Regions from separate parts of the Kitasatospora sp. NPDC086791 genome, predicted to be linked through region 1. Evidence: riboswitches for the same ligand, from Rfam matches in the RefSeq annotation. Region 1 holds a riboswitch; each other region holds the start of a gene.
What was found. A riboswitch is a leader RNA that binds a small molecule or an ion and turns the genes downstream of it on or off. The one in region 1 is predicted to bind cyclic di-AMP.

Region 1 (10,238 bases):
TTCGCGATGCAGCGGCCTGGCCTGCTCGTAGCGCTCCCGGCCGGCCTCGGTGAGGGTGAGCACGATGCCCCGACGGTCGCTCTCGCACATCGACCGGGTGACCAGTCCGGCCTTCTCCAGGCGGGCGATCAGCCGGGAGAGCGCGCTCTGGCTCAGGTGCACGGTGGGCGCCAGTTCACTCACCCGCAGCGCGTGACCGCCGCCGGCCGCGCACCCCTCGACGAGGCGTTCCAGCACCTCGAACTCGCTCATGCCCAGCCCGAACCGCTCGCCCAGCTCGCGGTCGAGTGCGCAGGCGGACGCAGCGTGCCGGGCCAGCAGCTCGCGCCACCGCGCGACGAGACCGGCCTCCGCCGGGGAGTCGAGTTCAGCCACTCGGCCACCCTAGCACCTGCGCCGTAAATTAATGCGTTCACATCTAATTTACTTGCATTGAATGCACATGCATGTACTGTCCTCCCCATGACCACCGCGACCGTCACGTCACCCGACACCTCGTCAACCAGCGGACTGAGCTGGACACCCCGCCTCTGGGGCACCCTGATCGTGCTCTGCGCCGCCATGTTCCTGGACGCCCTGGACGTCTCGATGGTGGGCGTCGCCCTCCCGTCCATCGGTTCCGAACTCCACCTCTCCACCTCGACCCTCCAGTGGGTCGTCTCCGGCTACGTACTCGGCTACGGCGGCCTGCTGCTGCTCGGCGGCCGCGCCGCCGACCTGCTCGGCCGCCGCCGGGTGTTCCTGGTCGCACTGGGCGCCTTCGCCGCCGCCTCGCTGATCGGCGGCCTCGTCGACGACGGCGGCCTGCTGATCGCGGCCCGCTTCCTCAAGGGCGTCAGCGCCGCCTTCACCGCCCCGGCCGGCCTGTCGATCATCACCACCACCTTCGCCGAGGGCCCGGCCCGCAACCGCGCGCTGTCGATCTACACCACCTGCGCCGCCAGCGGCTTCTCGCTCGGCCTGGTGCTGAGCGGCCTGCTCACCTCGGTCGGCTGGCGCTGGACCTTCCTGATGCCCGTCCCGGTCGCCCTGCTCGCCCTGGTCTTCGCGGTCCGTCTGCTCCCCCGCCCGGTCGAGGAGCGTGCCAAGGGTGGCTACGACGTGCTGGGCGCGATCACCGGCACCGTGACCGTGCTGCTGCTGGTGTTCACCGTCACCGAGGCGCAGGGCGCCGGCTGGCTGAGCCTGCGCACGCTCGGCTCGCTGGTCGTGGTCGCCGTGCTGGCCGCCGTCTTCCTGCTGATCGAGAGCCGCGCCGCCCACCCGCTGGTCCGGCTCGGCATCTTCCGCAACGGCTCGGTCGCCCAGGCCAACCTTGTCGCCTTCGCGATGGCCGGCGCGTACGGCGGCTTCCAGTTCGTGGTGACGCTCTACCTGCAGCACCTGCTCGGCTGGTCGGCCCTCCAGATGGCGCTCGGGCTGCTGCCGGCCGGGGCGTTCATCGCCCTCTCGGCACCGTTCATGGGCCCGATCGTGGACCGCTTCGGCACCGGGCGGCTGTTGCCGATCGGCCTGCTGGCCCTGGTCAGCGCCTTCGCCCTGTTCCTGCGGCTGGACGAGCACAGCTCCTACCTCGGCCTGGTGCTGCCCTCGATGCTGTTGCTCGGGGTGGGCTTCGCGCTCGCCTTCCCCTCGGTGAACATCGCCGCCACCGACGGCGTGGCCGACGAGGAGCAGGGCCTCGCCTCGGGCCTGGTGAACACCGCGATCCAGGTCGGCACCGCGGTGGTGCTGGCCGGGGCGACCGCGATGATCACGGCCGGCAGCGCGGGCGGGGACAGCCCGCAGGCCCAGCTGGACGGATACCGGCCGGCGCTGGTGTTCGTCACGGCGGTCGCGCTGCTCGGACTGGTGGTCGCGGCGGTCGGGGCCCTGCTGGAGGGACGCCGGGTGTCAGCCCCCGCACCGGTGGCCGATTATGATTATCAGTCAGCCGGGTCGACGACAGCCCGGACCGAAGTCCTGAGCAAGCACTGATCCATGGGCTCCCGCTCGCGGCCGGCCCCCGATCGTCGGGCGATGACCGTCGAGCAATGGCGCCGGCTCCACCAAACCCCCGTGTTGGTGGAGCCGGCCCGTCTTGGTAGCGGCCGCCCGGGCGGTGCCCGTCGGGGCACGGTTCCACGGGGCGGCTGTCGGCTTCGCAAGTATATTGGCCCGGAGCCAACGAACGTTCGGAGCAGACACGATGGCACCTCGCGGGGATTCGGTCAATGAGGAGATGCGGCAACGCTCCCGCCGACGCATCATGCGGGCCACCGTCGAGCTGGTTGACCAGCGCGGTTACGCGGGCACCACACTGACCGACATCGCCGAACGGGCCGGGCTCGCCCGCGGGCTGCTTTCCTACTACTTCGACGGCAAACGACTTCTGATGCAGTCCGCGACACACCGGATGATGCACCAGTCGCTGTCCACCGCGCTGGCGGAACTGGCCCCCGGCGCCTCCCCCGAGGCCCGGCTGGCCCGCGCCATCGACGCCGTCCTCGGACTGGCGATGGACCACCCCCGGGTGATGCGCTCCCACCTGGCACTGATCCTCGACCCGGACGCCGGCGCCTTCGTCCAGGACCCGGAGCAGCAGCAGCTCGGCGCCATCCTGCAGGGACTGCTGCACGACTGGGGCGCACCGGACCCGGCCGCCGAACACGCGGTGCTGCGCAGCGCGCTGATGGGCGGCTGCATCGGGGTGCTGCTGCCGGGCGCCGAGATCCCGCTGGCCCCGATCCGGGCCGACCTCTTCCGCCGCTACGACCTGCCCTGGCACCTCGGCCGGCCGCCGCAGGCCGACCCGCCGGAACGCGAAAGGCCGCCGGCCCGCGGTTGACTGCGGGTGGGCGGCCTGCCAGTGGCGACCTGCTGCGCCGGGGGCTCCGCGAGAGAGGGAGCCCCCGGGCCCGAACGGCAGGGGCTCAGCGCTCCTTGAGGATCGAGGCGAGCAGGTCTATGGTCCGCTCCGGCGTGAGGCTGTCCACGCAGAGCCGCTCCATGACCTGGATGTACGCGTCGACGTCGTCCCGCTTGTCCAGGTAGAGCGCGCTGGTGAGCTGCTCCAGGTAAACCACGTCCGCGAGGTCCTGCTCCGGGAAACGCAGGATCGTGAACGCCCCGGACTCGCCCGCGTGCGCGCCGAAGCGGAACGGCATGACCTGGATCACCACGTTGGCCTGCTCGGCGACGTCGATCAGGTACTGCACCTGACCGCGCATCACCCTGGGCCCGCCGACCGGCCGGCGCAGCGCGGCCTCGTCGATGACCGCCCACAGGCGCGGGCTGCCGCCCTCGGCCAGCAGCTTCTGGCGGCGCAGCCGGAGGCTGACCCGCCGCTCGACCTCCTCCTCGCTGATGACCGGCCGACTCTGGCCGAAAACCGCCCGTGCGTACTCCTCGGACTGCAGCAGCCCGGGGATGAACTGCACCTCGTAGGTGCGGATCAGCTGGGCGGCCTCCTCCAGTCCGACGTAGGTCTGGAACCAGCCCGGCAGCACGTCGTTGAAGCTGTGCCACCAGCCGGACTTGTTGGCCTCGCGGACCAGGCCGAGCAGGGCTTCCCGCTCGATCCCGTCGTCGACGCCGTACAGGCTGAGCAGGTCGGCGACGTCCCGCTCCTTGAAGCTGACGCGGCCGAGTTCCATGCGGCTGATCTTGGACTCGGAGGCCCGGATCGCGTAGCCCGCGTCCTCGCGGGTGATGCCGCGCGCCTCTCGCAGGCGGCGCAGCTGCGAGCCGAGGAGGATCCGGCGGACCATCGAGCCGCCGCCCGGCTGAACTGTGGTCATGCGGTCGAAACCTCCACCTAGGGCAAACAGCGCACAGTCTGCCATCAGTTGAGCGCTCACGGTGCCGATACTGACGGATGTTCCTATCAGTTCTGCACTCCGCACACCAGGATGCACGTGCATCCGGCGTTTGCATATGCCAATAGTGCGACTGCACGTGAATCGACTCTTGCATCTGCAGTGAGCGCACACCACCATGGTGCACGTGCACCTGCACATCCCTGGCAATCCCGCGGGCTCCGCGTCGACCCCACGCGCGACTCCGTGCACCGGTCCGACGGCGTCCCCCGCGCCACCGGGCGTTCGAGTGCGCGCGCGTGTGGTCGAGGGGGCGGCCGTGCGGCCGAGCGAGTCGGAGGTGACCGGCATGACCCCGGCGGGTCCAGCCGTGTCCGCCCCCTTATGGGAGGAGCTCTTCATGAGCACCGGTACGGCTTTGGCGGTTGACCCCCATGTGGTCACCTGTACGCTCGCTCCTCGCTTCGAAGCCGTCAGAACCGCACGCGACTTCGCCCGGACCACGCTCCAGCGCTGGGGACTGCCGGAGCTGTTCGACGACGTCGCGCTGGTGGCCTCGGAACTCGTGACCAACGCGCTCCGGCATGCGATCGGCGCACGGCCCGACCCGGCGGGCTGTGCCCAGGGCGAGTACGACTTTCCCACACAGCCGGCCCCGGACGGGCGGTTGCCGATCCGAATAAGCCTGGTGCACCGCGCACCCCAGGTGGTCTGCGCGGTGAGCGACCCGAGCAGCATCGGCCCGGTGGCCCGGGAGGCGGACTTCGTCGCCGAATCGGGCCGCGGACTGCACCTGGTGGAGTCCTTCAGCCGCTCCTGGGGCTGGCACCCGCTGGGCAGCGGCAAGGTGGTCTGGGCCATGTTCGAGGCGGAGCCGGCGGGCGGGCCGTTCGACGGGCACCCGGAGCTCGGCGGACGCTCGGCGCTCGAACCGCTCGGCGGACCGGTCGACGTCGGTGGACGGCACCGGCGCTCGGCCTAGCACCGGGCGGCGTGCGGCCCGCCCGGTGCGCGGTCGGAGGACGGACCCGGCGCCCGGTCCGGTGGCAGCTCGGACGGCACGCCCGGCCACGGCTCCGGCACCACCAGCTACAGCCACGGCCACGGCTCCGGACACGACTGCGGCGTCAGGTCGGACGGCAGGCCGAGTGGCGCGTCGAGCGGCAGGTCGGACGGTGGACCCGGCAGCGGGTCGGACGGCGAGCCGCGTGACAGGTCGAGGGGAACCCCGGGAGGACCACACCCCGGACCCTTCCGCCAGCCCCAGCCGGTGGTCAACCCCGGCCGGCGGCCCCGCAGGCGATCCCGAACGCGGCGGCCCCGAACGCAGCTGCCCCGAGGGCGGCAGTTCCGCAAACCGCGGTCCCGAGCCCGGCGGCCCCGAGGGCGGCGGCAGCGAAGACAGCGGAAAAGACAAAGGCCGTCGTGGTGTCGGCACCCACGACGGCCCCCCGATGGTGAAGCACGGCGGCCGGTCAGACCGCCAGGTGGTCGAACTCCCCGTCCTTGGCCCCCAGCAGCAGGGCGGCGATCTCGGCCCGGGTGTAGATGAGGGCCGGACCGTCCGGGAAGCGCGAGTTGCGCATCGCCACATCGCCGCCCGGCAGGGCCGCGAACTCGACGCAGTTGCCCTGGGAGTTGCTGTGCCGGCTCTTCTGCCAGACCACCCCCTGGAGATCGACCGCGGCCATCCCGTTGTAGGTGTCGTACGAGCCGTGCGTGTCCTGCGAGTCGTGCATAGAAGTCTCCCGAAGAGCTCCGGAGTTGTTGTCCAGCGCGGCGCCCCCGGCACCGCCGAACGAACGGACCGGCCCCGTACCGGTCCGGCACAACGCCTCACTTGACGCGATGATAGCTGCAGTGCACGTGCATCAGCACGGGACATTGCAGGTGCACGAGGCCCTTCGCCCGCAGCCCCGAACTCTTCACGGGGCCTTCTCCTGACGGTACGTAAACGGACATAGCCGACTGAATCGCCGAGCGCGCGATAACCGGCCGTGAGCGGCTCCCCGCTGAATGTTGATCTTCGAATGCCGGGAGTCGCACCACCGTGACCCTCCGTCAGGCACCCCCCGGCCTGTGAGACATCTCACGCAGCACGACTGCAACGCAGCACCTCACGGCGCGCGTCAAGACAATGGCCCGTGCCCGAGCGGGGGTTGGGCGAAGAATGTCCGGATTGCAGGCAAAGCTCCCGGACCGGCGCGGCCGGACACACCGGGTCCGCACCGACGCTGCGCGAATTCCGTACGGCAGCCGACTGCAGGCCGGACGGGCCGATGTCCTACGATCTCCGGCATGAGCACCGCAGCCATCCCGGGCGCGCCACTGCCCGTCCGCACTCCAGGCTCCCGTGCGCGGGGGCGCCACCGTCGTCCCGAGCGCCCCGAGATCCCCTCCGGCGCCCCGGCCCTGGTGCTCGCCGTACCCGCGACCGCCGGGCCCGAGTCCCGCTCGGTCGTCGAGGAACTGCTCTCGATCGTCCGCAGTGAGCAGAACGGCGTCCAGGCCACGGTCGGCTACCTCCCCGGTGAGTCCGCCGAGGGCGAGGGCGGCGAGGAGCGCACCGTCGCCGAACTCCTGTCCATGGCCGCCGAGGCCGGGCTGCCGATGCCCGTCCTGGTGCCGCTGGTACCCGGGCCGCACGACTTCCTGCCCGAACTCCACGCGCTCGCCGCCGAGTACGGGGCGCCCGTCACCGACACGCTGGGCCCGCACCCGCTGCTGGCCGAGGCGGTGCACGTGCGGCTGTCCGAAGCCGGACTGGCGCGCGCCGACCGGGCCCGGCTGTTCGCCATCGCGACCGCCGCGGACGGCGTGGTCCTGACCACCGTCGGCGGCGAGGACGCCGCCGCCGCGGCCGGCATCACCGGCGTGCTGCTGGCCGCCCGACTGGCCATCCCGGTCGTGGCCGCCGCGCTCGACGTGCCCGGCTCGGTGGCCGCGGCCGTCGACCACCTCAGGGAGACCGGCTCACAGCGCCCGGCGCTGGCCCCGCTGGTGATCGGGCCGGAGGCCGACTCCGAGCTGCTCGCCACCGCGGCCGAGGAGACCGGCTGCCCGTCGGCGGCGCCGCTGGGCGCCTACCCGACCGTCGGCCAGCTGATCGCCTCCACCTACCTGGCCGCGCTGCCCACGCCGTCCCCGGAGGACCTGGCGCGGGCCGAGGCGGAGGCGGCTGCCGCCGCCGAGGCCGAGGGGGCCGTGGAGGGCGCCCGGGGCGCCCACGCGGCCGCCGGAGGACCTGCCGGACAGTAAGCGACTCCGCGCGCCCACCGGCGCGCCCACGGGCCCGGAACGGCTTTCCGTTCCGGGCCCTTCGCTGTGCTCCTCCTCCGCCCTTCCCCTGCCCCTCCCGCGCCGCACGGGAGTTGCGGGAGTCGCGGCGCTTTCGCGACTTACGCGACTTACGCGACTTACCGGACTCACGAGCGCTACAGGTGTTACCGGAGTTAAGCGCCAATCAAGTCGAATGTCCGTTCTGGAACTATTTGCCAGGAAATGGCGAGCGCACTCTCCGGCGCGCGAATCGCGGCCGCTCCCCCGGTTCGACCGGCGCACCACTGTGCGCTTCGACGCTCCGTCATGCCACTCCTGAGGCGGGGACAGTTGTGGACATCCGCAACGCGATTGCCGGAAAACGATCATTTACGATCATGAATTCACGGCATTTTGGCAGTTCCCACTAAACCGTGAGGTGCGTCACAGCTATTTGCAGTTTGAACTTAAGTCTGCTTAACGTGCTCCCCGTTCGTGACCACACGGACCCAGTTCATCCGCAACGCCGAGTCCTGCCGTCGGATGCCCTGGCAGCGCGAAAACGCACCACGGCAGGAGCGGGGGACCCACAGGTAAGTCGCCCCGGACCGTTCTCAGGAGCGGTTCAGGGCTAGGGGTGAAGCCGCGCTCACGCGCGGCCGGGCAACTCCAGCCCGAATCCGACAGCTCACCTCGCAGGCGTGGGAGAGGACCGCGTCTTCATGCTGCTCACCAACGGCTCCCGTCTGTCCAGCCGCACCCGCCGTGTGATCGCCGCCATCGGCGTCGCGGGCGTCGGCCTCACCGTCCCCTGCCTCGTCTCCGGCACCGCCTCCGCCGCCTCCGTCGCCACCTGGGACAAGGTCGCCCAGTGCGAGAGCGGCGGCAACTGGGCCATCAACACCGGCAACGGCTTCTACGGCGGCCTGCAGTTCACCTCCAGCACCTGGGCCGCCTTCGGTGGCACCGCCTACGCCTCGCAGGCCAACCTGGCCACCAAGGACCAGCAGATCGCCGTCGCCGAGAAGGTCCTCGCCTCGCAGGGCCCCGGCGCCTGGCCGGTGTGCTCGGTCAAGGCCGGCCTGACCAAGGGCGGCACCCCGGCCGCCATCGACACCTCGGCCCCCGCCAAGCCGGCCGCCCCGGCTGCTCCGGCCGCCCCCGCCGCCCCCGCCGCCAAGCCCGCTGCCCCGGCCGCGAAGCCCGCCGCGCCCGCCCAGGCCGACGCGCAGGCCGCCACCGACTCCGCCACCGGCAACTGGGCCCAGAAGCGTCAGCAGTGGGCCCAGGGCGGCGACTACACCGTCGTCGCGGGCGACTGGCTGTCCTCGATCGCCGACAAGAACAACGTCCAGGGCGGCTGGCAGCGGCTGTACGAGCTGAACCGCGGCACCCTGACCGCCGGCCCGGACACCATCTACCCGGGCCAGCACCTCTCCCTCGGCGACGGCAGCCAGGCCCAGCAGTCGGCCTCCACCGGCTCGGACTTCACCTGGTTCAACCGCTCGCAGAAGTCCGGTCAGTCCGCGAACGGCGGTTCCGTGAACGCCAAGCCCGCTGCCCAGGCGCAGACCCCGGCTGCCAAGCCCGCCGCCCAGGCGCAGACCCCGGCCCCGGCCGTCACCGGCAGCATGGCCGCCGCGGTCTCCTTCGCCGAGTCCAAGGTCGGCCAGGCCTACGTCTACGGCGGCACCGGCAACGGCGGCTGGGACTGCTCCGGCCTGACCCAGGCCGCGCTGCGCGCCGCGGGCATCTCCGTCCCGCGCGTCGCCGCCGACCAGGCCGCCGCCAGCACCCACGTCTCGCTGGACAGCCTGCAGCCGGGCGACCTCCTGTTCTGGTCCAACAACGGCCAGGACTCGGGCGTCTACCACGTCGCGATCTACGTCGGCGGCGGCACGTACGTCGAGGCCGCCAACCCGAGCGCGGGCGTGCGCGAGCAGACCATCGCCAACTGGGCCCCGGACTTCGCCGGCCGGGTCTGAGCACGGCGAACGGCCGCCGGCTGACAGCTGACAGCTGACAGCTGACGACCGTCGGCCGTCGGCCGTCGGGTTCGACTGACGGACGGCGGCGAACAGATGACAGAGAACAGGTAACAGCTGACAGATTTCAACATCTGTCAGCTGTTACCTGTCAGCCGCCACCCGCCACCCCCGGGGGGAGAGTCCGGTCGCTCTCCCCGGGGGCTTCGGCGTATCCCCGTGACGGGGGCCGGCCCGGCGCACACCGAAGGACCCCGGAGGTCAACTGCCCTCCGGGGTCCTTCCGTTGGCCCCGCGCCTGCGCTCAGCGCCCTGCGCTCGGAACCAGGCGCCCGGCGCTCAGCGCGCGCAGGCCCCCGTGGACCCGCGCATCACCAGCTCCGGCTGGAACATGAACTCGCCGCGCTGGACCGCGTTCCCACCGACCTCCTCCAGCAGCGCGTCCACCGCCGCCGTGGCCATCGCCTCGACCGGCTGGCGGATCGTGGTCAACGGCGGCTCGGTGAAGGCGATCAGCGGCGAGTCGTCGAAGCCGACCACCGACACGTCCTGCGGCACCGACAGCCCGCGCTGGCGCACCGCCCGGATCGCCCCGAGCGCCATCATGTCGCTCCCGCAGACGATCGCCGTGCAGCCCTTGTCGAGCAGCGCGCCGGCCGCCGCGTGGCCGCCCTCCACGCTGAACAGCGTATGGCGGACGAGTCCCTCGGCCTCCTCCTGGCTGAGCCCGAGCACCTCCCGCATCGCCGCCGTGAAGCCTTCTATCTTGCGCAGCACGGGCACGTACCGGCGCTGCCCGACGGCCAGCCCGATCCGCTCGTGCCCGAGTTCGGCCAGGTGCTGGACGGCCATCCACATCGCCGCCCGGTCGTCCGGCGAGATGAACGGCGCGTCGATCTTCTCGCTGAAGCCGTTGATCAGCACGAACGGCACCCCGCGCCCGGCCAGCCGCGCGTAGCGGTCGTGGTCGGCCGTGGTGTCGGCGTGCAGTCCGGAGACGAAGACGATGCCCGCCACGCCCCGGTCCACCAGCATCTCCACCAGTTCGTCCTCGGTGGATCCGCCGGGCGTCTGGGTGCACAGCACCGGCGTGTAGCCGTGCCGGCTGAGCACCTGCTCGATCACCTGCGCCAGTGCGGGGAAGATCGGGTTGCTCAACTCCGGCGTGATCAGGCCGATCAGCCCGGCGCTGCGCTGG
Region 2 (10,238 bases), 210 kb from region 1:
CGCTGCCGGCGCACACCGAGTACACCGTCACCGACCCGCGGGAGCTGATGCGCCAGCTCGCCGAGGCGCGCGAGCGCGGCTACGTGGTCGACGACCAGGAGCAGGAGATCGGCGTCCGCTGCATCGCGCTGGCCGTCCCGGGCGCGCCGACGCCCACCGCGCTCTCGGTCTCCGGGCCGGAGGCCCGCGTCCGGGCGCTGGAGGAACAGGCCGGGGCCGCCTCGCTGGTACCGGTGATGCACCAGATCGCCACCCGGCTGGGGCAGGTGCTCGCCCCCTGACCACCGCTGTCCGGTGCCCGGCGCCTGACGTCACATCAACTCCCTTCGCCGGCAGGACACGCTCCGGCCGACGCCGAACGTCCTCCGATCGGGCGAACGGCGGGCGGGGCGGATCCGGTCGCGACAGCCACTCGGCAACCCTGGTGCGGACGCGGCCCGCGACGGCGCGGGTCGCCGGAGCACGAGAGCAGGGTGTGCGGGATGAAGCACCAGGATGTACGGGGCGTCGCGAGGGACGGCACGGAACAGCACGGCGGCGTGAGGGGCGAGGACCGGGGCAGGAGGTTCGGCGGGGCCGGTCTGGTCGCGGCCGTGGCGGCGGGCTGCGCGGTGGCGGCACTGGCCACCGGCCCGTCCTGGGCGCTGCATCGGCCGGGGCCCCGCCCGGCGGTGGACGTCGTCGCGCCGGGCACGCCGGGCACGTCCGGCGCCCCCGAGGTGTCCACCCTGCCCGCCCTGGTCGCCGCGCCGTCCGACTCCGATCTGCAGGTGGTCCGGATCGACCCGGACCCGGCGCCGCCCGGCGGCAGCACGGTCGTCCACGGCTTCGTCGGCAACGGGGGCCCGGACACCACCGCCTCGCCGTTCACGGTCACCGTCGACCTGCCGCCGGGGGTCACGGCGACGGGACCGTACTTCCCCGCGGACTGCCAGGTGCTCCTGCTCGGCCGCCGGGTGCGCTGTGTCTTCGGGCCCGGCCTGAAAGAGGGTCGCAGCGCGACGGCGCTCGTCCGGGTGAATCTCTCCCCCACCCTGCCTTCGGGCGAGCGACTCCTCGGGGAGGTCTCGGTGCAGAGCCCGGACGACCGGCACCGGGGAAACAACCGGACGCCGTTCGAGATCACGGTCGAATAGAGCAGCAACGAGTTCCTGAAACGCGTCGTCCCATCGGGCGCCGGGCGCCGGTGAGCGGCTGCCGGTTCCCGGCGACCGGTGGGACGTGCTCCGCGTCGTCGGTTACCGGTAGACGCGGACGTAGTCGGCGGCCATGGTGATCGGGGCGGTCCCCTGCGGCGCGGGGTGGTACTGCCCCGCGCACACCGAGAGGTTGAGGATCAGGTAGGCCGACCAGTTGGCGCCGACGCCCTTGCCGTCCGAGAAGACCTTGACGCCGTTGACGTACCAGTCCACCGAGTCGGCGCCGTAGTAGGTGCCGATGGTCACCCACTGGTCCTTCGCGACGGCGCTCGCGTCGGTGTAGTACTTCGCGTTGCCGGGGTTGACGTGGTTGGTCAGCTCCAGCAGGTTCGGGTTGTCGGGGTGGTACTCGAAGGAGTCGACCTCCCCGTTGCCGTTCTTCCAGGTCCACAGGGCCGGCCACGCGCCGGTGCCGGCGGGCAGCTTGACCCGGGTCTCGGCGTAGTCGCCGGTCTTGACCTGGAAGCCCTCGCTGGAGCCCTCGGTGGTCAGGAAGCCGGTGTTCCAGGACTGCTTGCCGTTCTCCAGGGTCGGGCCGCCGGGGGTGGCGGTGAAGGTGGCGACCCCGTTGGCGACGCTGACGTTGTTCTTGTTCAGCCAGTCCAGCTTGTTGTCGTCCGGGTTGTGGTTCCCGTACTTGTACGAGGTGGTCTTGTCGCCGACCCAGCGCTGGCCCCAGGAGATCGCGCTGTTGAACTCGTCGGACCAGGTCAGCGACTTGCCGGCGACCGGGGAGGACGGCGCGGGAGTGGTAGGGGTCGCCGTGGCGCTCGGGGTCGGGGCGGGGGTCGCCGTGGGGGTCGGCGCCGGGGTCGGGGTCTTGGTGGGCGCCGGGGTGGGCGTGGCCGTCGGGGTCGGGGTCTGGGTCGGGGCGGTGGCCGAGACCACCAGCTGCTGTGCGGGCAGGTTGTGCCAGACCCCGCCGAGGTCCTGCCAGAAGCCGAACTGGGAGTACGTCCCGGCGGGCAGGGTGCGCGCACCACTGGTGAAGTTCACCCCGCTCGGGCAGATCTGCACGTCGGAGGCGTTGCCGGGGAAGTCGAGGTTGGTGCCGCTCGCGTCGCGCACGCCCACGCCCACGGTCTTCGCGGTGAAGCAGGCCGAGGAGTGCAGGCCGAGCGAGGCGGTGGCGGCCTTGCCCGCGACCATGGTGGCGGGGCCGAGGCGGTCCTGGGTGACGGTCGGCGCGGGGGTGGTCGCGGTGGCGGTCGGCGCGGTGGCGGCCTGGGCGCCGGCGACGGCCGGCAGTCCGAGCAGGCCGGCGCCGCCGATGGCGAGCGCCCCGGTGGCGGCGAGGGCGGCGTTGCGGCCGCGGTGGGAGGGGCGGGCGTGACGCGGCGCGCGGCGCCGGGCAGCAGGCTGGGGCATGGGGTGACCTCTGCGACGCCTGCGAGGTTAGCTGTCGGGTTCGGGCTGCAGTTGCCCGGCCGCCGGTGGAACGGCTTCACCCCTAGCCTCGCCCCGTACGCGCGAGCGCACGGACCGGGCGCCTACCTCGGTTTCCCCGCTCCCGTCCGCTGTGGTGCTCGGTGGCCCGCCGGCGGGTGGACGGGACTCGGCGTCCCGGCGGCGGGGTCCGCGACGGCGGACGACCGTTGCAGGCTAGGCAGGCCGTCCGTGAACGGACAACTCCGCCGGACCGGTTGTCGTACAGCTCACAGCGGTGTCGATCAACGACGCTGGGTAGCGGCCGAGTTGATCACTTCACCCGGCCCGGCCGGATCCCGGCCGGGTGCCCGCGTGACGGTCGCACGCCTCGGCGGGTGGCACGGCGGCTGCCCCTGCCGTGGCAAAGATCTGACCGAGTGCGCCCCGTCGGATAAATTGGAGCTCCGACATTTTCCGCAGTGCACAAGACCCTCAAGACCACCAAGACCCGAAACGAGGAGCCGCCCCACCATGACCGCGTCCCCGCCCGCCTTCGCCGGCCGCACCTACGTCTTCCGGGCCGACAACGGCGCGGCCTTCCGCAACACCTACTCGGCCGACGGCACGCGGCTGCGCTGGGAGGGCCTCGGCGAGTCCGCGGGCCAGTGGGAGGACGTGCGACTGCACGTCGCCGAGGTCGCGCCGGAGATCTACTTCGTCAGCTGGACGGAGCAGAGCGGGATCACCGTCAGCCATGTGATGGACCTCAACAAGCTGACGGTACGGGCCTTCTGGACCTTCGAGGGCGAGGGCGGCCGGGTCGGGCAGCTGCACACGGGGACGCTGGAGCGGGTGGCCTGAACCGCGTGACGACCGAACCCCCGAGGCTGTGGCCCCGGGGGTTCGGTCTTTGGTCTTCGGTCTTTGGTCTTTGGTCTTTGGTCTGTGGTCTGTGGGCGTTCCGCCGGACAGCAGGACGATCAGGCGGTCGGGTTCGGCACCCTGAGGTGCTGGGACAGCCACTCCAGCGAGGACGGCAGCAGCGCGCTCCAGGTCTCGAAGTTGTGGCCGCCCTTTTCGAGCATGCTGTAGGAGACCTTCATCGGGCTCCGCGCCGCGTCCACGAAGGCCTCGGTCTCCCGCCGGTAGTCGCCGTCGCCCCTCTTGGTGCCGGCCAGCAGCACCGACACGTTCGGCTGCGGCAGGTTCTTCAGCCGCCACACCAGGTTGGCCTCGTCCCGACGCTGCCTGCTGCCGCCGAACAGGTCGCCGGTGGTCGGGTCGTCGGCGGCGTCGTAGTAGGCGGAGAGGGCGACGGCGGTCGGGAAGACGTCCGGGTGGCGCATGGCCAGCTTGAGCGCGCAGTAGCCGCCGGTCGAGTTGCCCATGAAGGCCCAGGCCTGCGGGTCGGACGAGACCCGGAAGCTGGCCTGGATCGCCGAGGGCACGTCCTTGGTGAAGTACGTGTCGGACTGCGGGCCGTTCGGGATGTCCTCGCACTCGGTGTCCTGCGGCAGCGCGGGCGAGGGGCGCACCAGGACCATGACGGTCGGCTGCATCCGGCCCTCCTGCAGCAGCTTGAGCGCCGCGCCCGGGTAGTTGAACCGGGTGATCAGGTTCTCGGCGATCCCGGGGAAACCGGTGCTGACGATCACGGCGGGGAACTGCTTCTGCGCGTACTCCGGCTGGAAGTACTGCGGGGGCAGGTAGACGTAGCCCTCGGTGGAGAGCCGGCTGACCGCGCCGTCGATCCGGACCTTGCGGATCTCGCCCGACTGACTGGGCTCACGGCCCATCGCGCCGCCGCCCTTGACCGAGGCGTGGCCGATCGTCTCCACCAGGAGGCGTCCGGAGGCGTCCGCCTTGTTGTGGATCACCACCGGGCCGGCGTCACCGGTGCCCAGCAGGTCGTCCCAACTGCTGTAGAAGGCGAAGTAGCTGTTCGCCACCAGGCCGAGCGCCGCGAGCACCGCGAGCTGGGTGGCGAGCAGCGCGCCGATCCGGCCGAGCACCGCCTGCCAGGTCTTCCTCGCCAGCCTGGGCCACAGCCAGACCGTTCCCCCCATCACCACGACGGCGATCAATACGGTCAGCGCCAGCACCTTGTGGCTCGTCAGACCCATGTCCTACTTGCTCCCACGCCTCGAACTCCAGTCCCCTCCGCTGGGGACATCCGAGGAGGTCACCCCGGTTCCCCCGCCGGGGCGCGAGGACCAACCCTAGCGGTAGCTGGGAGAAGGCTGGTGATCGCTGGGAGGTCACGGGGAACAGGTGACAGGTTTCAGCTGTCAGAGTTCAGAGTTCAGATAACAGATTTCGAAATCTGTTATGTGAACTTTGAACTCTGAACTCTGAGGTCGCGCCGGAGTGGCCAGTCGGCGGGCGTGAGGGTTCGGGGCGCCATGATGGCCATCACTCAGGCTCCGGCCACCCGGCGGTAGCCGCCGTGCCGGCCCGGGTCGAGGACGGGGTACGGGTACCAGTCGACAGCGTGACCGCGCAGCAGCACGTAGGCCGGGTAACAGCAGCGGGAAGGCCCGCCGGCCGAGCACCACGACCGGGCGGATGCGCCGGGCGGGCGGGTCGACCAGCCAGTCGGCGAGCACGACGAGCGACATCACGCGGTGCACGACGTCGCCCGATCCCGGGCTGCTGCCGGGCTCACGGGGTGCGCCAGTCGACGGCGAAGGCCGCCGCCGGGTTGGCGGTGAGGAGCAGTCCGGGCAGCTCGGGGCCGAAGGCGCGGGCGAGCCGTGGGGCGAGGTCGGTGAGCAGGCGGGCCGGGCCACCGGCCTGCCGGGCGGTACGGGTGGTGGTGTCGGCGCCGAGGAGCACCCGGGAGGCGTGGCCCGCCTCGACCAGGTCGGCGATGACGTCGAAGGCCCGGAGGTCGGCCGGGTGACCGCTCCGGGAGGGGCTGTCCAGTGCGAGGTGAACACCCTCGGCGGCGAGGCTGCGGTACACCGAACGGTCGGGGAAGCGGGTGAGGTGCCCGAGGATGATCCGGTCCGGCCGGACTCCGTGCCGGCCGCTGAGCCGGAACAGGACCTCGTGCGGATCGCCGTCGGGTTCGAGGTGGACGGCGATCGGGGCGCCGGTGGCGTGGTGGGCTTCGGCGGCTGCGGCCATCGTCCGGCGGGTGTGCGGGGTGGTGCGGCCCGCGTCGTCCGCGACCTTGATCAGCCCGGCCCGGACGGGCACGACGGCGCCCGGGCCTTCGCCTTCGGTCGCGCCCGGGCCTTGGGAGGTGCCCGGCAGGCCGGTGGTGAGCTCGGTGACGAAGCGTTCGGCAAGGTCGTCGGGGGCCGCGTCGGTGCCCGGCGGGTAGTGCACCGCCTGGTGCGTGCCGGTGGCGGCCACCAGGTGGACCCCGGTCGCGTGGGAGAGGGCGGCGAGCCAATCCGCGCCCCGGCCCATGCCGGACGGGGTCCACTGGACCAAGGTGCTGCCACCGGCGGCGGCGTAGGCGCGCAGCACGCCTTCGGCGGCGGCGGGGTCGTCCAGCTCCTGTCCGGGGAGCAGCGGGCTGCGGATGAAGAGGTGGTCGTGGGAGTCGGTGACGCCCAGCTCGGCGGGGTCGAGGTCGCCGAGGACGGTACGGATGATTCGGCTCATGCCTGTGCCTCGGGGACGCCGGTGGCCGCGGCGGCTTCGGCGAAGGTGGCGGTGGCGACGCGCAGGCCGGCCAGGGCCTTGGGGACGCCGACGTACGGGGCGAGGTGGACGATGACCTCCGTGATCTCCTCCTTCGTCATGCCGATCCGCAGGCTGCAGCGCACGTGGTCGGCGAGCTGGGGTTCCACGCCGCCAAGGGCGGTGAGGGCGGCCAGGTTGGCGATCTGACGGTCGCGCGGGGCGAGCCCGGGGCGCTGGTAGGTGCCACCGAAGAGGCTGGTGACGATCCAGTCCGGGAAGCCCGGGGCGAGGGCGTCCAGACCGCCGAGGGTGCTCGCGGCGACCGGGCCGGCGAGGTCGGCGAGCAGGGCGTAGCCGGCTTCGCGGTCGAGCGGGGCGGGGGTGAGGCCGGTCGGCGACAGCGGGGCGGACATCGTCGGGACTGAGGCCGTTGGGGTTGAGGTCATCGGGGCAGAGGTCATCGGAGTGGCTGGTCCTTTCACCAGTGGCGGCCGGCCGGCAGCCGGTCGAGTTCGGGGCGGGAGAGGTGCAGCACCTGGTAGCGGGTGCCGGTCGCCTCCTCCGGGGCCGGGCCGTGCCAGAGGGCGATGCGCAGCAGTTCCCAGCGGCTCGGATCGACGGCCACGGCGGCGGTGTGCAGGGCCGGGTGCGCGGGGAGTTCGGCGAGCGCCCGCTCGACGGCCTCGGCCGGATCGGCGGTTTCCGGCAGCCGTACGGTGTCTCGGGTGGCGGTGGTCGGGGCGGTCGTACCGCCGCTTGCGAGGCCCGCTCCGAGCCAGTGACGGACGACGGGGCGGCCGAAGTCGGCGCTCAGGCCCCGGAAGCCCGGGCCCCAGAGGAAGCTGTTCATGCCCTCGGCGGTGCGCCAGAGGTAGAACGGCGCGTACTGGTTGACCGGCGAACCCAGGTGGCCGCGCTCCCTGACCAGGTACGCCTTGAGGCCGAGGCCCGGGTAGGCGTCGAGCAGGTGGCCCTTGTCGGCGACGCGCTTGCGGATGATGCCCATGTCGTAGTCGGCGGGGAGGGTGATCTCGTACTGCATGGCGTGCACGGCGGGACTCCTCGGGGGTCGGTGGGGCGGCGGCGTCGGGCTGCGGCGGGTTGCGGGTCCGGTCCGCCCGTCCTGGGCGTCCTACAGGTCCTGGACGGCCAGGACGCTCTGGATGCTCCGGACGTTCCGGACACTCCGGACGCCTTGTTCGTCAGGCCGTTCGGTGTGCCGCGAGCAGGCCGAGGGCGCCTCGGACGGCCCGGTCGAAGGGCTCCGCGCTGTCGGCGGCGCGGGCCAGGACGTAGCCGCCCTGGACGACGGCGACCACGGCGGCGGCGGTGTCGGCCGGGTCGAGGCCGGGGGCGAACTCGCCGTTGGTCCGGCCTTCGGCGACCAGCTCGGCGATCCGGCCGCGCAGCCAGTCGAAGGTCTCCTCGACGGGCGCGCGCAGGTGCGGGTCGGCGACCACGTCCGGGTCCTGGGCCATCCGGCCGATCCTGCAGCCGCGCAGGACGTCGCGGTCACGGCGCAGGTACGCGGCGATGCGGTCGTACGCGGTGCCGGGGGCGGCGAGGTCGGCCTCGGCGATGCCCCGCAGCTGCTCGGCGCTGCGGCGCAGGGCGGCGGCGGCGAGGTCGGGCTTGCCGGTGAAGTGGTGGTACATGCTGCCCTGGCCGACCCCGGAACGCTGCTGGATGGCCTTGGGACTGGTGCCGACGTAGCCGCGCTCCCAGAGGAGGGCCTGGGTGCTCTCGATGAGGCGGTCCTGGGTGCTCATGCGGATCACTGTACATACCAGTAGGTACAGAAGGCCAGCGATCTCCCGGACCCGCTCCGGCCTCCGGGCGCTCCCGGCACTCCCGACACTCCCGGCGGCCGCCGAACGATTGAGGGCCGTGCGCCGCCCCCCGGCGGCCACGGCCCCTCGACCGTTCGTCATCCCCCGTACCGCCGAACGGCATTCCGGCGCGATCGGTGGCGCACGTCACGTCACGCACGGTTGCCGGCGTCACGCCGTGTAGGGGGTGCGCGGCGCGCTGCGCGGGCGGGCGCCAGAACGGTCGTCACCCGAGTTCGCGCCGGATCACGGGAGCCATCTCCCCGGCGAACAGCTCCCGTTGCTCGCGCTGCGCCCCCTCGGTGAGCGCGTCCACGCCGATGCCGACCACCTCGTTGCCGAAGGCCTCGTGGTAGCGGTGGATCTTCTCGATCACTCGCTGCGGACTGCCGACCAGCGCCGATCCGCGCTCCAGCGCGTCCTCCAGCGAGCCGAACGGCGAGTTGTTGTGACGACCGGCGGCGGAGTCGAACAGCGCGCTCCAGTACGGGCGGTAGCCCTCGACGGCGTCCTGCGAGCGCTTGGCGACGTACAGTCCGCCGAAGCCCCCCGCCCACCCGGGCCTGCTCCGGGGCGCGCCCGCAGTGCGCCCGGCGCTCGCGGTAGTGCTCGACCAGCGAACGGTACTTCTGCAGCGGATGGAAGGAGTTGGCGGAGAAGAGCTGGTCGCCGTGGCGGGCCGCGAGGTCGGTGGACTGCCGGCTGGTCGCGCTGCCGTGCCAGACCGGGACCGGGTCCTGCGGCGGGCGCGGCCACACGGCCCTGCCGTCGAGCGGTGGCGGGCATGGCGGGCATGGCAGGCGCGGTGGACACGGTGGGCACGGTGGGCACGGTGGGCACACCCAGGACCGCCATCACGGCTCCCCTCGCCTCGTCCCACCTCGCACGCACACGATCCTCCGCGAGCACAGGCACCGGTCAGAAGCGGGGCAAGAACGTGATCCGCCGGGACCGACTGGCAGGATGTCCGGCATGAGCTACCTCGCCACGGATGACCGCTATGCCTCGATGACCTACCGGAAGGCCGGTCGCAGTGGCGTCCAGCTGCCCGCCGTCTCGCTCGGCCTCTGGCACAACTTCGGTGACGCCCAGCCGCTGGAGGTGCAGCGGGCGGTGCTGCGCCGGGCCTTCGACCGGGGCGTCACCCACTTCGACCTGGCGAACAACTACGGTCCGCCGTACGGCAGCGCCGAGCGCAACTTCGGCCACCTGTTCGCCCAGGACTTCCGGCCGTACCGGGACGAGCTGTTCATCGCGACCAAGGCCGGCTGGGACATGTGGCCCGGCCCGTACGGCAACGGCGGCAGCCGCAAGTACCTGCTGGCCAGCCTCGACCAGTCGCTGGACCGGATGGGGCTGGACTACGTCGACGTCTTCTACTCGCACCGCTACGACCCGGACACCCCGATCGAGGAGACGATGGGGGCGCTGGACAGCGCGGTGCGCTCGGGCCGGGCGCTGTACGCCGCGATCTCCAACTACCCGGCGGAGCAGCACCGGGAGGCAGTGGCGATCCTGCGCGAGCTGGGGACCCCGGCGCTGCTGCACCAGTCGGCCTACTCCATCCTCGACCGGCACGTGGAGGACGGCGGCGTGCTGGACGCGGCGGGCGACACCCAGACCGGCCTGATCGCCTACTCACCTCTGGCCCAGGGCCTGCTGACGGATCGCTACCTCTCCGGTGACGTGCCGGTGGGCTCGCGGATGTCGGTCGGGAAGTTCCTGACCGAGGAGGCGTTGACCAGGCCGACGCTGCAGCGGCTGCGGGCGCTGGACAAGGTCGCCGAAGAGCGCGGGCAGACGCTGGCGCAGCTGGCGCTGAGCTGGGTGCTCCGGGACCCACGGGTGGTGTCCGTGATCATCGGCGCGAGCAGCGTGGCCCAGCTGGACCAGAACCTCGACGCACTGGCCGGCGGACCGCTGACGGCGGAGCAGCTGGCGGAGATCGACCGACTGAGCCGGTGAGCCGGTGACCTGCCGGGCTGCCGGGGCGCCCGGCCGGAACGCATGACGGGTGACAGATGACAGATGACAGATTTCGAAATCTGTCATCTGTCATCTGTTATCTGTCGGCTGACCTCCGACATCCGTCAGCGCGTCAGCGCGCCGACCCGTCAGCGCCGGCCGATGCCCAGTGCCGGCAGAACCGTTTCTGCAACCCGGTGGGCCTCCTCCAGCAGCGGGTTGCCCGAGAGGATGAAGGTGT
Region 3 (10,238 bases), on a different contig from region 1:
CGCGACCCGGCCGGCCACCCCGCCGCCCCGCTGGTCGAGGCGGGCGCCCTGCTCCTGCTGCTGCACCGCGCGCCCGAGCGCTGGACCGAACTCGCCGACCAGCCCGACACCCGGCTCGCCCTCGCGCTGCCCCGGGCCGTGGCCGACACCACCGTTCACGCCTTCGGTCCGGACGGCGCCCGTGTCCTGGGCCTCCCCGGCCTGCTCGGCAGCACCCAGCTGGACCTCGCCCGACTGCTCGCCGCGCTCGCCGCCGAGGCCGGCCCGGCCGGCGCGTACGAGCAGCTGCTCACCCGCCACGCCGAGGCCAACACCCGGCTGCTCAGTCCCACCCCGCCGGAGGCCGCCGAGCTGCTCGCCGCCGTCGCCGGCGCCCCCGCCACCGTGCTCGACCCGGCCGTCGGCCTCGGCGCGGTCCTGCTCGCCCACCCGCCGACCGCCGGCCGCTACGGCCAGGACGCCGATCCGGTCGCCGCCGCCCTCGCCCGGCTCCGGCTCGCCCTGCACGCACCCGCCGACCAGCCCGGCCCGCTCCCGCTCGACCTGCGCACCGGCGACGCCCTGCGGGCCGACGGCTACCCCGGCGCCGCCTTCGAGGCCGTGCTCTGCCAGCCCCCGTACAACGAACGGGACTGGGGCCACGACGAGTTGCAGTTCGACGCCCGCTGGCCCGGCGGTCTCGTGCCGCCGCGCGGCGAGTCCGAACTCGCCTGGGTGCTGCACTGCCTCGCCCACACCCGCCCCGGCGGCCTGGCCGCCCTGCTGCTCCCGCCGACCGTCGCCACCCGCCGGTCCGGCCGCCGCGTCCGCGCCGAACTGCTCCGCTCCGGTGCGCTGCGCGCCGTCATCGCGCTGCCCGCCGGTGCCGCCCCGCCGTACGGCGTCCCGCTGCACCTGTGGGTGCTGCGCGCGCCCGAGCCGGGGGACGACTTCCGCCAGGTGCTGCTGCTCGACGCCGGGGCGGTGCCCCCCTCGACCGTGGTCGCGGGGGCTCCGGCCCCCGAGGGCGGGCGGGACAAGGTCGACTGGCCGCAGCTGCGCCGCGCCGTCCTGGGCGCCTGGCGGGGCTTCGACCAGGCCGCCCGGGAGGGACGGCCGGTCCCGGCCGACCGTCCCGGCGTCCACCGGGCCGTGGCCGCCATCGACCTGCTCGACGACGAGACCGACCTCTCCCCGGCCCGGCACGTCCCGCCCGCCGCCCCGCTCGGCGGCGCGGCCGAACTCTCCCACCTCGGCGGCCGGTTGGCCGAACTCCTGGCCGGGCTGGCCGACCCCGCCACGTTGCTGCCGCAGCCCGGCACCGGGGGCGGTGTGGGAGCCGGTGCGGAGGGCGGTACGGGGGTCGGCGCCGCGCCCGTCGGAGTGGTCACCGTCGGCGAGCTGGTCCGTGGCGGCGCACTGGAGGTGTACTCCTCCGGGGCCGGCGCCGCCACCCGCCCGGCGGGTTCCGGTGCGGGTGGTGCAGGCGGTGCGGGCGCGGAGGGCGTCCTCGTCGTCACGGACCAGGACCTGGCCACCGGCGCCGCGCCCAGCGCCGTCCTCGCCACCGGAACCGGCCCCGCCGGGGACGTCCGCACCCGGCCCGGCGACGTCCTCGTGCCCGCCCTCGGCGGCGGCACCGCCCGCGTCGTCCCCGCCGAGGGCCCGCTGGTCGGCGTCGCCCTCGGCCGCCAACTCCACCTGCTGCGACCCGATCCGACCGCCCTCGACCCCGAGTTCCTGGCCGGCCACTTCCGTTCCACCGCCGGCACCCGGCGCGCCGCCAGCCACGCCACCACCACCGCCCGACTCGACATCCGCCGGGTCGAACTGCCCCGGCTCCCGCTCCCCGCCCAGCGGCGGCTCGGCACCGCCTTCGCCCGCCTCGCCGCCTTCGACACCGCGCTCGGCCAGGCCGCCGCCCTCGGCCGCACCCTCGTCCAGGGCGCGACGGACGCGCTGGCGACGGGCACCCTGGCGCCGCCGGTCGACTGAGCCGGCGCGGGCTCGGCAGCCTGCGCGGCGAGGGCTGACGGCGGCTCAGCGGCGGTGCGGTCGCGGGGCGGTACCGATGCGGCACCGGGCGGACGGAAGGCCTCCGGGGCGGCCGGACCGGGCGGTACGGTGGGCTGAACCGTTCGCACCGCCACCGGTGCCGGTCCTCACCAGCTCAGGAGCGCGCATGTCAGGGCAGTACCCCGGGCAGTTCGGACCGCCGCCCGGCGGCACGCCGTACGGGCCGGGCCCGGTGCCGGGGACGGTACTGGGTGCGGCGCCAGGGCCGGGGGCGGCGCCGGCCCCGATACCCGGCCGGCTCGGGACGCCCGCGCGGGTGGCGTGCGCGGCGGCCCCGCTGCTGACGGTCGGCCTGCTCGGGGTGGTCCCCTCGCTGCTGCTGGCGGTCCGGCGCAGGCGGGCGTACGACATCGCCGGCGCGGTGGTGTTCTGCGCGCTGCTGTTGACCGTGTTCGTCTCCGCCGGGGTCGCGGGCTCCCTCAAGGACCCGACCGCCGACCTCACCGGCCGGATCGCCCTGGTGCTGCTGTGGCTGACGCCGACGGCGCACTTCCTGCTGATGGACCGCCGCGCGGTCTGGGAGGCCGGTCGACCCGCACCGAAGGTGGCACCGCCGTACCCGGCGCCCTACCCGGGGCCCTACCCGGCGGCACCCGTTCCGCCGTACGCGGCGCCGCCCGCTGCGCCGAACTCCTCGCCGTACGCGCCGACCGCGACCACGCCCGAGTACGGCGTTCCCGCGCCGACCGCCGTTCCCGCGCCGATCGCACCCCCGGTTCCCTCCGCGCCCGCCACCCCGGCCCCCGGGACCGCCCACGACCTGCGCGAGCTCGGCGAGTTGCTGCGCCGGCAGGCCCGCGAGGACCGGCCGTGACCCCCACCCGCCTGATCGCCGGCCGCTACCGGCTCACCGAGAAGATCGGCCACGGTGGCATGGGCCAGGTCTGGGCGGCCCAGGACGAACGCCTGCACCGCCAGGTCGCGGTCAAGCTGCTCCGCCCCGAGCACCTGCTCCCCGGCGGTCCCGGTGCCGGCGCCGCCGGTGAACGGAAGCGCCACAGCGACGAGTTGAGCCGCCGCTTCCTGCGGGAGTGCCGGGTCACGGCCGCGCTCGACCACCCCGGCCTGGTCACCGTCTTCGACGCGGGCGAGGACGCGGGCGGGGGCGACGGTGGGGGCGACGGTGGGGGCGAGGGCGGCGGCGAGCTCTATCTCGTCATGCAGCGCGTCCCGGGCGTCAGCCTGGCCGACCTCATCGCCGAGGACGCGCCCTTCCCCATCGAACGCGCGGTCGCCGTCGCCGCTCAGCTCTGCGGCGCGCTGGCCGCCGTCCACGCCATCCCGGTGGTCCACCGCGACCTCAAGCCCAGCAACGTCATGGTCCGCGAGGACGGCCGCACCGTCCTGCTCGATCTCGGCATCGCCACCGCCCTCGACACCGAGACCACCCGCCTCACCCTCACCGGCGTCCCCGTCGGCAGCCCCTCCTACATGGCCCCCGAACAGGCCCTCGCCGCCACCACCGACCCGCGCAGCGACCTCTACGCGCTCGGCTGCCTGCTGCACGAGATGCTCGCCGGCGAGGCGCCGTTCCGGGCGCCCACCGCGCTCGGCGTCCTGCGCCGGCACGTCGACGAACCGCCCGTCCCGCTGCGCGAGTTGCGCCCCGAGGTGCCGCCGCCGCTGGAACGGCTCGTTCTCGACCTCCTCGCCAAGCAGCCCGCCGACCGCCCCGCCGACGCCCAGACCGTGTACGGGCGGCTGCTCCCGCTGCTGCCCCCGGCCGACGGCGCCCCGCAACCCCGCTACACGCCGCTGCCAGACCCGGCCCGGCCGTACCGGTTCCCGCACCAGCCGCAGCCCGCCGCCGTTGCCGCTGTTCCCGTCGCCGCGCCGCCCGTCCGCTCGGAGCCGCGCCCCTTCCTGCGGACGCCCGTCCCGGCGGCGCCGGCCGTTCCACCGGCTCCCGCCACCCCGCCGCCGTCGCTCCCCGACCTGGGCGCCCAGTGCGCCCGCCTCTCCGACCTCGTGGACGCCGGCCGCCACGCCGAGGTCCTCGGTCTCGCCGCCCACCTGCTGCCCCGCGCCGAGGCCGAACTCGGCGACGCCGCACCCCTGGTGCGCACCATCCGCACCATCTACGCCCGCACCCTCCTGCACGAGGGCCACCCCCAGCAGGCCCTCCCCGAGTACCGCCGCCTCGCCGCCACCGCCGACGGCGGCCCGCACGGCCCCCAGGGCCTCGACCACCGCTACCGCGCCGCCCTCTGCCTCGACCACCTCGGCCACGGCGCCGACGCCCTCGCCGAGTACCAGGCCCTCCTCACCGCCCACACCGCCCGCCTCGAATCCGGCCTCGACACCGACCCCGAGCGCACCTACGACCTCCGCGAGCGCATCGGCCTCCACCTCGCCGCCGCCGGCGACCCCCAGACCGCCTGGCAGTGGCTGCTCCCCGTCCTCCTCGAACGCGAACGCCGCGACGGCCCCCACCACCCCACCGTCCGCCGCCTCCGCCAATCCCTCTCCACCCTCCACCCCACCCCCTGGCCCCCACCACCCCGCTGACCCGAGGCCTCCGACCCGTCCCCGCCCCTCCGCCCACTCCCCTGCAGATCGCCCACGGAGCGGGGAGTGAGAGGTCGGCGGTCGTCCGACTTCCTGTGCGCGGGGCGGTGGGGCTTCCGTGCTCGCCGCTGGTGCTCCGGCCTCTTCTGGGCCGTGGGGGATGGCTGAACGGTCGGCCGGGGGCGATCGGGAGTGGTGGCTGTCGGGGTGGGTGGGGTGACGGCCGTGGTGGGGGGTGGTGGGCGGGTAGGTTCGGGGTGTGACGACGAATGTTCCGGGCGCCAAGTTGATTCTGCTGACCACCACCCACCGGGTGGCTCCCGGCTTGCTGGCGTGGCCGGCGTGGGAGGCGCTGCGGGCGGCGGGGCGGGTGCTGGTGGGGGACGAGGGGCATCCGCAGGTGGCCGCGGTGCGGCAGGCCGGGGTCGTGGTGGAGGTGGTGTCGGCCGGGTCGGCGCCCGCGCTGGCCCGGCTGCTGACCGAGCAGCCCGCCGGGGCCGGGGCGACGGTGTGGCTGGGCGGCCCGGACGGGGATCCGGGGCTGACCGACGCGCTGGCGCGGCTGGCGGTGGAGCGGGCGGGCGAGGTGCCGGAGATCGAGGTGCTGCCGGGCTCGTACGACCTGCCGGGGTCGCGGCTGCTGGACCTGGTGACGGTGATGGACCGGCTCCGCTCGCCGGGCGGATGCCCGTGGGACGCCGAGCAGACCCACGAGAGCCTGGTGAAGTACCTGGTCGAGGAGGCCTACGAGCTGGTCGAGGCGATCGAGGAGGGGGACCGGGAGACGCTGCGCGAGGAGCTGGGCGACGTGCTGCTCCAGGTGTTCTTCCACTCCCGGATCGCCGAGGAGCACCCGACGGAGCCGTTCACCGTCGACGACGTGGCCGGTGACATCGTGGAGAAGCTGATGTACCGGCATCCGCATGTGTTCGGGGACGTCGAGGCCGAGGGCGCCGCCGAGGTGGAGGCGAACTGGGAGCAGCTGAAGGCGGCGGAGAAGTCGGACCGCGAGTCGGTGCTGGACGGTGTGCCGGCCGGGCTGCCCGCGCTGGCGTACGCGGCGAAGCTGGTGTCCCGGGTGCGTCGGGCGGGCTTCACGGGCGTGCCGGACGAGCCCTACGAGCTGCCGGCCGAGCTGACGGCGGAGTCGGCGGGCAGGCTGCTGCTCGCGGTGGTGCAGCGGGCCTACGACGCCGGGGTGGACGTGGACGCGGCGCTGCGCTCGGCCGCGCGCGGTTACCGGGACGCGGTGCGCGCGGCCGAGGGGCTCAAGCCGGAGTAGAGCTTCAAACCCAGAGCCTCAAGCCGGAGTAGGACCCCAAGCCGGAGCCAGGGCCCGAAGGCCCGGGCGCTCAGGCCGCCTTGGCGGTGCTGTCGGCCGGGCACCGCTGCGGCGGGACGAGCTCACCGATGGCCTCGCCGACGAGGACGACGAGTTCGGCGAGCCGCTCCAGGTCGAGGTGGTCGGGCAGGTCGGCGAGGGAGATGATCCGCTCGCCGTCCGGGCCCGCGACGGCGAAGAGGTCGATCGGCCCGAGGTGCTTCTCCGCGGTGTCGACGAGGGCGGCGACGTCGCTGGGGCGGCGGATGTCGCCGGACACGCCGACCACGGGGCATCCCGTCCGGTCGAGCTCGGCGGCGAGGTCCTCGGCGATGCCGACGTGCTGGTCGGCGATCAGCATTCCGGCGGCGCCGGCCGCGGCGAACCGGCGGGCGAGGTCGGTGCCCGACCCGCCGTCGAGGACCGCGATGACGACGACTGACCCGCTGACCCGCATGGTCTGCTCCTCCCTGTGGACGACACCGCACCGGCGCCCACGCGTACTGCGGAGGATCGTAGGCACGTCCTGACCCTCCGCAACAGGGATTACCCCTCAGGTGACCAGACTCACGCCCGCCGTGCGGCCAAGAGCTGTCCAAGAGCTGTCCACGGACCGTCCACGGGTCGTCCACGGAGCGTTGGCGCGCCCGTCGCACGCCGTCGACGGAGGAGCCGCGCACCGTTGACGAAGGGGGCGCGCGCCCACCGGATACGGTCGACCCATGCCAGCTCAACCCGACCCCGCCGGGGCCCAGCCCGACCCCACCGCTCCGCAGCTGTTCACCTGGGAGTTCGCCGCCGACCCGTACCCCGCCTACGCCTGGCTGCGCGAGCACGCCCCGGTGCACCGCACCACGCTGCCGAGCGGCGTGGAGGCCTGGCTGGTGACCAGGTACGCGGACGCCCGGCAGGCGCTCGCGGACGGCCGGCTGTCGAAGAACCCGGCGCACCACAGCGAGCAGGCGCACCGCACCGGCCGGGTGGGCATTCCGGGGGAGCGGCAGGCGGACCTGATGACGCACCTGCTGAACATCGACCCGCCGGACCACACCCGGCTGCGCCGACTGGTGTCGAAGGCGTTCACCCCGCGCCGGGTGGCCGAGTTCGAGCCGCGGGTGCAGCAGCTCACCGACCGGCTGATCGACGGTTTCGCGCAGCGCGGTTCGGCGGACCTGATCCACGAGTTCGCCTTCCCGCTCCCCATCTACGCGATCTGTGACCTGCTGGGCGTGCCGGCCGAGGACCAGGACGACTTCCGCGACTGGGCCGGGATGATGATCCGGCACGGGGGCGGTCAACGCGGTGGTGTGGGGCGGGCGGTGAAGCGGATGCGGGCGTACCTGCTGGAGCTGATCCACCGCAAGCGGGCGGACCTCGGGGACGACCTGATCTCGGGTCTGATCCGGGCGAGCGACCACGGTGAGCACCTGACCGAGAACGAGGCCGCGGCGATGGCTTTCATCCTCCTCTTCGCGGGCTTCGAGACGACCGTGAACCTCATCGGCAACGGGACGTACGCGCTGCTGCGCGACCCGGAGCAGCGCCGGCTGCTGCAGGAGTCGGTGGCGCGCGGGGAGAGCGCGCTGCTGGAGACGGGGATCGAGGAACTCCTGCGCTACGACGGGCCGGTGGAGATGGCGACCTGGCGGTTCGCGACGCGGCCGCTGACCATCGGCGGGGTGGACATCCCGGTCGGCGATCCGGTGCTGGTGGTGCTGGCCGCCGCGGACCGCGATCCGGCCCGGTTCGCGGACGAGAACACCCTGGACCTGGCCCGGAAGGACAATCCCCACCTGGGGTTCGGGCACGGCATCCACTACTGCATCGGTGCCCCGCTGGCCCGCCTGGAGGGGCGTGCCGCGCTGGCCACGCTGCTTTCCCGGCTGCCGGATCTGCGGCTCGCGGAAAGCCCGGAGAATCTGCGCTGGCGCGGTGGCCTGATCATGCGTGGTCTGCGCGAACTTCCGGTCGAATTCAGTCCGGAGAGCCGCTCCCCGCACACGCCTCCGCACTCCCCTTATGCGCCTCCGACACACTGACACAAGGTGACGAAACGCCGGACGGCGCACTGACGGAGCGTCGCCCGATCGTCGTCGGGCGGGGTGTGAACAACCATCAACCCGGACATAGCGACTCGGTTGGTAGGCGATCGGGCACGCGCCGTAATTTCTGTGTGATATCGGTGATATGAGCTTGTGATTGGTCTGAGGATCTGTCTAGTCTCCCTGGAGTTCGCAGCTGCGGACCTCGTGCGCGGAACGCCGAATCCTGCCCGCCGCGCACGGGAAACCGACCAGACCCTGGGCAGGGGCGGGGGAACCAGGTTTGTTGCCGTCCCCACGGCTTGGGGTGAAGCCGCCCGAGCGGAATCGTTTCCGCGCACGGCGGCCGGGCCACCTCCCGGTCCGAACCCGACAGCTCACCTCGCAGGCGTGTGGAGAGGGACCTTCATGCTGTTCGTTGGATCTGGCCGTCACCGTCGTCGCACCCAGGCCGAGAAGGCCATCGCCGTCGCCGGTGTGGCCGGCGTCGGACTCGCGATGCCGCTCCTCACCGCCACCGGTGCCTCCGCCGCCCCCGCCTCCACCTGGGACTCCGTCGCCCAGTGCGAGAGCGGCGGCAACTGGAGCATCAACACCGGCAACGGCTTCTACGGCGGCCTGCAGTTCACCTCCAGCACGTGGAAGGCGTACGGCGGCACCGCGTTCGCGCCGCAGGCCAACCAGGCCAGCAAGGGCCAGCAGATCGCGATCGCCGAGAAGGTGCTCGCCTCGCAGGGCCCGGGCGCCTGGCCCGTGTGCTCCAAGAAGGCGGGGCTGAGCAAGGGCGGCGCCCCGGCCGCCGTCGACACCTCCTCGGACGCCAAGCCGCAGTCCGCCCCGCAGCAGCAGACGCCCAAGCGCCAGGCCCAGAAGCCGGCGGAGAAGCCGGTCCAGAACCCGGTGCAGAAGCCTGCCGAGAAGCCCGCCCAGAAGCAGGCCCCCAAGCACGCCGCGCCCGCGCAGGCCGAGAAGCCCGTCGACCAGGCGGCGCAGCAGTACGTCCCCAAGCACGCGGCCCCGCGCGCCGACCAGCCGGCGGCCCCGACCACGCAGACCGGCCACGACTACACCGTCCGCTCCGGTGACACCCTGTCGTCCATCGCCACCGCCCAGGGCGTGTCCGGCGGCTGGCACGCGCTCTACGACGGCAACCGCGGCACGGTCGGCGGCGACCCGGACCTGATCATGCCCGGCCAGGTCCTGCACCTCGGCTGAGCCCGTCCGCACCGGCCCCGGCGGTGTCCGGGGTGCGGAGAGGGGGTCGGCGCCGCCGGCCCCCTTCGTCCGCATTCGCCCGCCCCGGTGGGACAAGCTGGGACAAGCAGGTGAACTACCGGTGGGTAGTGGGGCCACACGCTGAGACGGGACCGAGGCCGACGTGGCCCCGGGAGCCCGGGCGGTTAGGCTCTGGTCCGTAACGACTCCGCAATCGTTCAGCCGGCAGCACCACCGCCGCCCGGACCCTGCTTCCGCAAGGAGATGCCTCGTGCCGTCCATCGATGTCGTCGTAGCCCGTGAGATCCTCGACTCGCGCGGCAACCCCACGGTCGAGGTCGAGGTCGGCCTCGACGACGGCAGCACGGGTCGTGCCGCTGTCCCGTCGGGTGCCTCCACCGGTGCCTTCGAGGCGCTGGAGCTGCGCGACGGTGACAAGAACCGCTACTTCGGCAAGGGCGTCGAGAAGGCCGTCCTGGCCGTCATCGAGCAGATCGGCCCGGAGCTGGTCGGCTACGACGCCACCGAGCAGCGCCTGATCGACCAGGCCATGCTGGACCTGGACGCCACCCCGGACAAGTCCTCGCTCGGCGCCAACGCCATCCTGGGCGTCTCGCTGGCCGTCGCGCACGCCGCCTCCGAGGCCAGCGACCTGCCGCTGTTCCGCTACCTGGGCGGCCCGAACGCGCACGTCCTGCCGGTCCCGATGATGAACATCCTCAACGGCGGCTCGCACGCGGACTCCAACGTCGACATCCAGGAGTTCATGATCGCCCCGATCGGCGCGGAGTCCTTCTCCGAGGCCGTCCGCTGGGGCGTCGAGGTCTACCACACCCTCAAGGGCGTGCTGAAGGAGCGCGGCCTGTCCACCGGCCTCGGCGACGAGGGCGGCTTCGCGCCGAACCTGGACAGCAACCGCGAGGCCCTGGACCTGATCACCGAGGCCATCCAGAAGGCCGGCTACGTGCCCGGCCGTGACATCGCGCTGGCCCTGGACGTCGCCGCCTCCGAGTTCTACAACGACGGCGCCTACCAGTTCGAGGGCAAGGCCCTGTCGGCCGCCGAGCTCATCGAGTACTACGCCGAGCTGGTCGCCG

Region 2: it holds a riboswitch for cyclic di-AMP, as region 1 does, so the genes downstream of both, AB0Q99_RS06140 (glycoside hydrolase family 16 protein) here and AB0Q99_RS07000 (transglycosylase family protein) in region 1, are expected to answer to the same signal.
Region 3: it holds a riboswitch for cyclic di-AMP, as region 1 does, so the genes downstream of both, AB0Q99_RS33430 (transglycosylase family protein) here and AB0Q99_RS07000 (transglycosylase family protein) in region 1, are expected to answer to the same signal.

The regions. Positions count from the first base shown of each region.
Region 1 is NZ_JBFBOC010000002.1:699,238-709,475, reverse strand. Features, by position in the region: gene AB0Q99_RS07035 (MarR family transcriptional regulator) at 1-375, opposite strand, end outside; gene AB0Q99_RS07030 (MFS transporter) at 463-1,977, shown strand; gene AB0Q99_RS07025 (helix-turn-helix domain-containing protein) at 2,222-2,827, shown strand; gene AB0Q99_RS07020 (helix-turn-helix transcriptional regulator) at 2,913-3,779, opposite strand; gene AB0Q99_RS07015 (ATP-binding protein) at 4,198-4,779, shown strand; gene AB0Q99_RS07010 (DUF397 domain-containing protein) at 5,273-5,536, opposite strand; gene AB0Q99_RS07005 (hypothetical protein) at 6,096-7,055, shown strand; cyclic di-AMP (ydaO/yuaA leader) riboswitch at 7,570-7,770, shown strand; gene AB0Q99_RS07000 (transglycosylase family protein) at 7,757-9,040, shown strand; gene AB0Q99_RS06995 (LacI family DNA-binding transcriptional regulator) at 9,380-10,238, opposite strand, start outside.
Region 2 is NZ_JBFBOC010000002.1:492,228-502,465, reverse strand. Features, by position in the region: gene AB0Q99_RS06150 (IclR family transcriptional regulator) at 1-281, shown strand, start outside; gene AB0Q99_RS06145 (hypothetical protein) at 483-1,136, shown strand; gene AB0Q99_RS06140 (glycoside hydrolase family 16 protein) at 1,239-2,567, opposite strand; cyclic di-AMP (ydaO/yuaA leader) riboswitch at 2,569-2,698, opposite strand; gene AB0Q99_RS06135 (phenolic acid decarboxylase) at 3,099-3,428, shown strand; gene AB0Q99_RS06130 (alpha/beta hydrolase-fold protein) at 3,548-4,690, opposite strand; gene AB0Q99_RS06125 (phosphotriesterase) at 5,229-6,182, opposite strand; gene AB0Q99_RS06120 (carboxymuconolactone decarboxylase family protein) at 6,179-6,616, opposite strand; gene AB0Q99_RS06115 (DUF4865 family protein) at 6,682-7,254, opposite strand; gene AB0Q99_RS06110 (TetR/AcrR family transcriptional regulator) at 7,406-7,972, opposite strand; gene AB0Q99_RS06105 (hypothetical protein) at 8,259-8,408, opposite strand; partial or broken gene AB0Q99_RS06100 (LLM class flavin-dependent oxidoreductase) at 8,557-8,790, opposite strand; gene AB0Q99_RS06095 (aldo/keto reductase) at 9,005-9,997, shown strand; gene AB0Q99_RS06090 (LLM class flavin-dependent oxidoreductase) at 10,147-10,238, opposite strand, start outside.
Region 3 is NZ_JBFBOC010000052.1:7,433-17,670, reverse strand. Features, by position in the region: gene AB0Q99_RS33460 (N-6 DNA methylase) at 1-1,974, shown strand, start outside; gene AB0Q99_RS33455 (hypothetical protein) at 2,162-2,869, shown strand; gene AB0Q99_RS33450 (serine/threonine-protein kinase) at 2,866-4,563, shown strand; gene AB0Q99_RS33445 (MazG family protein) at 4,823-5,845, shown strand; gene AB0Q99_RS33440 (SDR family NAD(P)-dependent oxidoreductase) at 5,916-6,341, opposite strand; gene AB0Q99_RS33435 (cytochrome P450) at 6,607-7,923, shown strand; cyclic di-AMP (ydaO/yuaA leader) riboswitch at 8,166-8,333, shown strand; gene AB0Q99_RS33430 (transglycosylase family protein) at 8,335-9,141, shown strand; gene eno (phosphopyruvate hydratase) at 9,413-10,238, shown strand, end outside.